2 regions of the Psychrobacillus sp. NPDC093200 genome follow, and region 1 is predicted to be linked to the other one. Evidence: predicted binding sites of a transcription regulator. Region 1 holds the regulator's gene; the other holds the start of a gene.

Region 1 (3,173 bases):
CTGTGTCTGGGTTTATATTCGCTTTCATTTACTATAAAACAAAGCGAATAATCACCTCTATTATTGCCCATATGCTACTTAATGGATTCGTAGTAATTGTTCAGCTGTATAATGAAGAAATCGTCAACTTTTTAAAAAGACTTGCTGAGTTGCAGCAATAAGGGGTAATCATAATGACTTTTTCATTTGTAAGTTTTCCTACAATAGAAACAGAAAGACTCATCCTCCGAAAAGCAATCGAACGGGATGCAAAGGATATTTTAGAGTTATATTCTAATGAAAACGTAGTACAGCATATGGCCATTGGTCCCTTTACTTCTGTTGAAGATGCTCAGGGCGAAATTAGTTGGTACGAGAAAATTTTTCTCGAACAAACTGGTATGCGCTGGGTAATAGAAGATAAAATAACCTTAAAAGTAATCGGTACTTGTGGTTATTTAAACTATGAGGCTGAGCATAAGCGTATAGAAATTGGCTATGATCTTTCACCTAATGCTTGGGGAAAGGGAATTATGACGGAGGCGCTTAAGCCCATCATTCATTTTGCCTTTCATGATATGAACATGAACAAAATTGAAGCTGAGGTCACTTCAGAGAATGATGCCTCCCTTCACCTTTTGAGTAAGCTAGGCTTTCACAAAGATGGAGTCCTAAGACAGCATGAGTTTGAAAAGGGACGCTATATCGATCTTGCTATCTATTCCCTACTAAAAAGCGAATATAAATAGGAAAGCCTTCGACTAGATAATAGTCGAAGGCTTTTTTTCTTATAAGATTGGTATCAGCGCCCGCCTTGCCCCTCGAGGTCAAATGGACAAAAGCTCCGGTGGCTGAGGAACTGCCTCCTCGCTTTTCTCCATTTGCTTGTCGGGGCAGACATAGGCGCTTGCGCTTTTCTTAGATCTCGTTTCGAATCATGTAGATGAGTGTTTGAAGTTCAACTGAAAGGTCAATCGTATGTACGCGAATCTCATCTGGAGTACTTATTGGGACTGGGGTGAAGTTTAAAATTCCTTTTACATTAGAGCCCACTAAAAGATCAGCTACTTCCTGAGCCGCACGACTCGGAAGTGTAAAAATCACTAATTCAATTCCGTATTCCTTTAGCTTTTCCAACATCACACTAGAATGAAATACAGGAATGTCACTAATTATCGTTCCTTCGAGTGGTGCCTTCGTATCGAATGCCACTACAATTCTAGTGTTATGGTTTTTTTGAAAGTTATATTTTACAAAAGCTGTTCCTAAGCTACCAACACCTATTAGTGCGACCCGTGCCGCCTCATCTTGGTCTAGTGTTTTTCTGAAAAACTCAAGTAGATGGGGTACATCATAGCCGTACCCTTTCTTTCCTAGCGCACCGAAATGAGAAAAATCTCTTCGGATGGTTGCTGAATCTATCTTCATCGCTTCACTTAGCTGTTGGGATGAAACTCGTTTATGATCTGCATTATGAAAGCTTTGTAAAAATCTATAATATAAAGGAAGTCGTTTCATTGTCGCTTGAGGGATGCGAGGTACATCACGTTTCATAAGTGTCCTCCTATTGTATAAGGCAAATTCATTTTTACACGTAACCTTTCTTTTATTGTAAAGGGAGAACGTTGCAACGACAAGTCCTATCTATTACACTTAGGATAGAATTGAGGTGCAAATTAACGTGATTGTTTTACAAGTAAACCAAGTAACTAAATCCTTTAACGGTGAAGATATATTAACAAACGTAAAGTTAGAAATTCAAGACCGCGACCGAGTTGCACTGGTTGGGCGTAATGGTGCGGGAAAATCTACTTTACTTAAAATAATTGCTGGAGAAATGTCATACGATTCCGGTGACATTATTATGCCTAAAAATATTAGACTTGGCTATTTAGAGCAGCATGCGGGTCTTGAATCGAAGCTGACGATTTGGGAGGAAATGAAATCCATTTTTAGTCATTTGATTGATTCTGAAAGAGAACTGCGCTCACTAGAAGCACAAATGGCTGACCCTTCTATCTATGAAGATTCAGAAGCCTATGCTAGAGTTGCAGCTACCTATGACGAGCTTCAGCTTGCCTTTAATGAGGCTGGTGGATACCGCTTTGAATCGGATATCCGCTCCATCTTACATGGTATGCAATTTTTCCCGGAGGATTATGATAAGCCAGTACAAGCGTTATCCGGGGGACAAAAAACGAGATTAGCATTAGCTAAAATGCTGTTGAGCAAGCCCGATTTACTTATACTCGATGAGCCTACAAACCATTTAGATATTCAAACACTCAGCTTCCTTGAAAACTATTTGAAAAACTATAGTGGTGCCATTTTGATTGTATCCCATGATCGATATTTCCTAGACCAGGTAGTAAATTTAGTGTATGAGGTTTCACGTCATAACGTTACGAGATACGTAGGTAACTATAGCGCGTATTTAACACAGAAAGCGAAAAATTATGAGCTCGATAAAAAGAAATATGAGAAGCAGCAGGAGGAAAAAGCAAAGCTAGAGGACTTTGTTAGCCGTAACCTGGCGCGTGCATCTACAACGAAGATGGCACAATCTCGAAGAAAGGTTATCGAGAAGACTGACTGGATGGATGCCCCAGATGGCGATGAGAAATCCGCTAACTTCGGCTTTACCATTGACCGTCCTAGCGGTAATGATGTTCTGCGTTTAGAGGATATTGCTGTAGGTTATCCAAATAAAACCGTTTCCTCTAACATCTCATTTTCCGTTTATAAGCAGGACCGCATCGCTTTGGTTGGACCAAATGGTGTCGGTAAGTCCACCTTGCTAAAAACTATTATGAAGCAGCTCCCTTCAGCTGGTGGTAATATTCAATACGGCACAAATGTGCAATTTGGATACTATGACCAGGAGCAGGCAGCTCTTACTGGCAATAAAACCGTCCTTAAAGAGCTATGGGATGAATGGCCTCTGATGAATGAGAAAGATATACGCAATGTGCTAGGTCGCTTCCTCTTCTCTGGAGACGATGTGCAAAAAACTGTGTCTAATCTATCCGGTGGAGAAAAGGCTAGACTTGCACTTGCAAAACTCATGCTATTGAAGTCGAATACACTTGTACTAGATGAGCCTACTAACCATTTAGACTTAGACAGCAAGGAAGTCTTGGAGAATGCATTGCTTGATTTTCCTGGAACGATTATTTTCGTATCACATGACCGTT
Region 2 (3,173 bases), on a different contig from region 1:
GTTTAAAAATTGTCGCGAGTAAAGCATTCGATTCTTTGATTTTCTGTAATTCCTCTAATTGATTCATGTGAAATTTATTTCCCCTTTTTATTCTTTAAACAATATGTATATCATATCAGAAAATATAAAAAAAGATGACTTTATTGTTCACAAAGTCATCACTGTACTACTATTATTTTGTTTGCGGTGTAATAGAATTTAAAATGTGTTTTGTTATTACGCTGTATATAACTACAGTCGATCCAATTAATATAAATACCATGACAATCTCCCTCTCAACTGAACTTGATATTCATTCTCATTTAGATGTTATCACATTTTTCAACAATTGACTACAAAATATATTCTTTTTAACTAGACAATATGATAAAATTGATTCATCTTTACTATTAGGAGGGGATAAAATGGGTAATTCCAAGCATATTAAAACACTTTTAAATGGTACCATTCAATCATTAAAGTCTGTTATTCCTCTTAACCTTAGTTTTAAGTCTCCCACACTAATGATTCAACCATTTGATCAGGAAGAGATGGGCGTTCTCATTGGAATTGTTGGAGACATTAAGGGAAGAATTATTGTTGATGCATCCTCCCAATTCTTCTCCTCCGTTGGCGCCTCTATGTTCGGCATGCCTCTCGAGGGCGAAATGCTCGAATCTTTTACTGGTGAACTCGGGAATATGATTGCAGGCAACTTGTGTACTACTGTTGCCCAAGAAGGTTTAGAGATTGATATTACACCGCCAACTGTCATTGTTGGCAAGAGTAAACTATTTGGTTTTCATCATGCCTTTCGCTTGCCTGTAGAAACCGAAGACATAGGCCTTATGACTATTATTCTTACAATAGATGAGGACTAACTATCAATAAGAATACATATAAAACTTAGAATCCTTTTAAATAAAGGATTCTTTTTTATTTGGCAATCCCTAAGGACCTTGAGCTAATTTAAAGGATAAGATCTTTAGCTAGCACTCTATTTCTCAAGAGTCTGAACTGCAACTATCTTCACTAATCTCCCTTCCACTTCTATGACTTTTAATTTATTTCACATTATCTTCACATAATACCTTTGTATGTGTGAGAAATATCACATCACACATAAATATTTAAATTTATGATGTAGCTATAGATAAAAAGAAGAATATTTTGGAGGTGTACGACTGATGTCCAAAAAACACAATAAAGAACCAGAACTTAAGGGCACGTTAATATCTGTTAGCGTAGTGGGGATCTTTATATTAGTAACTTGGTTTCTGGCATTCTATTTATTTATTGACAGATTTTAAATCATTGGAGGTTAAAGGTTATGCATATTCACAAGTATGAAAAATGGTGGATAACATTCGGGGTAGGGTCTTTGGTTTTATTCTTAATTATAGTTGGCTTTAGCGCATTTCATTACGGTTCTCATCCACCTAGTGCAAAAGTATATATTGATCCTGAGCGAGTAGATGAAATTGCTCCTTTTAATAATCCTGGAGTTCACAAGGTCGAAGGTAAGGAATGGGATTACGAAGTAGTAGTCGTTGCTTCTGCTTTCTTCTATAATCCACAGGAATTTGAAGTACCACTCGGATCAACTGTTAAATTTATCGCAACAACAAAAGACGTAATTCATGGCTTTCAAATAGTGGGTACGAATATTAATATGATGCTAGAACCTGGCTACGTTTCAGAATACGTAACAACAGTAGATAAAGCTGGAGAGTATTTAATATTATGTAACGAATATTGTGGCATAGGACACACTTCTATGACATCGAAGTTAAAGGTGGTTGAGTAACATGGCAACAATAACAGAGAAAGCACAAAGCTTTGTGAAGGTAGATCGTCGTGATGGCAAGCTCGCAATGGCTCACATCCATGTAGCATTCATTGCACTTTTAATCGGAGGACTTTGTGGACTATTACAAACACTAGTACGTTCTGGACAATTTACTCTTCCTTGGGGAATCGGATACTATCAATTATTAACGGTTCATGGGGTTTTATTAGCACTTATCTTAACAACTTATTTTATCTTTGGTTTCCAAATTGCTGCTGTAAGTCGCACTGCCGGCACATTGACAGATAAGCAAAGAATGCTTGGCTGGATTGGGTTCTGGACAATGACAATCGGAACAACTGCTGCTGCAGTAATGGTTTTATTAAATGAAGCATCTGTTCTGTACACTTTCTATGCACCCCTACAAGCACATTGGATCTTCTATGTGGGATTGGCACTGGTAGTCGTAGGCTCTTGGATTGGTGGAGCTGGTCTTATAATGAAATATAGAGAATGGCGCAAAGCTAATCCAGGAGAACCAAGCCCATTATTAACTTTTATGGTAATCGTAAACTTAACTATGTGGATCATTTGTTCACTTGGTGTTGCAGTTGAGGTAGTTTTCCAATTGATTCCTTGGTCATTAGGCTGGGTAGATAAGATTGATATTCTTCTTTCTCGTACACTTTTCTGGTATTTTGGTCACCCATTAGTATATTTCTGGCTATTACCTGCTTATATGGTTTGGTACGTAATCATTCCTAAAATTATTGGCGGGAAAATTTATTCGGATGCACTTGCAAGACTTTCCTTTATGCTTTTCTTGATTTTCTCTATTCCTGTTGGATTCCATCACCAATTGACAGAGCCTGGTATTGATTCTTTCTGGAAATACTTGCAAGTAATTTTGACAATGATGGTTGTTATACCTTCCCTTCTAACTGCTTTCTCCATGTTCGCTACATTTGAAATTCGCGGAAGACAGCTTGGAGGAAAAGGGTTATTTGGATGGTTTAAAAAGCTTCCATGGAAGGATGCTCGATTCGTTGTACCATTCATCGGTATGGCAGCCTTCATCCCTGCTGGAGCTGGAGGTATTATTAATGCATCTAACCAAATGAACCAAGTAGTACATAATACTATCTGGGTTACTGGTCACTTTCATCTCACTTTAGCAACAACAGTTGTTTTAACATTCTTTGGTGCCGCTTATTGGTTAATCCCTCATCTTACTGGTAGAGTGTTGACTAAACAAATGAATAAGCTAGCAATTATACAAGCTATTGTATGGGCAGTAGGTATGTCCATCATGTCTGGAGCTATGCATATAGCTGGTTTAATGGGTGCTCCTCGCCGTTCAGATTTCTCTACCTATGGTGATTCTGCACAAGCAACTGATTGGATT

Evidence for each region. The regulator Rex, encoded in region 1, represses fermentation and respiration genes when NADH is low (regulators of the CRP and FNR family bind a similar motif). The targets are predictions, from matches to a motif close to TTGTGAAATATTTCACAA.
Region 2: the regulator Rex is predicted to act here: its motif matches at 1,079-1,096, upstream of ACQKNZ_RS12570 (cytochrome c oxidase subunit 2A).

What each region holds. Positions count from the first base shown of each region.
Region 1 covers NZ_JBNNVC010000007.1:34,574-37,746, reverse strand. The annotation lists gene ACQKNZ_RS18695 (CPBP family intramembrane glutamic endopeptidase) at 1-161, shown strand, start outside; gene ACQKNZ_RS18690 (GNAT family N-acetyltransferase) at 174-728, shown strand; gene ACQKNZ_RS18685 (redox-sensing transcriptional repressor Rex) at 898-1,533, opposite strand; gene ACQKNZ_RS18680 (ABC-F family ATP-binding cassette domain-containing protein) at 1,661-3,173, shown strand, end outside.
Region 2 covers NZ_JBNNVC010000002.1:968,564-971,736, forward strand. The annotation lists gene ACQKNZ_RS12560 (dynamin family protein) at 1-67, opposite strand, end outside; gene ACQKNZ_RS12565 (chemotaxis protein CheX) at 405-860, shown strand; gene ACQKNZ_RS12570 (cytochrome c oxidase subunit 2A) at 1,167-1,289, shown strand; gene ACQKNZ_RS12575 (cytochrome c oxidase subunit II) at 1,310-1,786, shown strand; gene ACQKNZ_RS12580 (b(o/a)3-type cytochrome-c oxidase subunit 1) at 1,788-3,173, shown strand, end outside.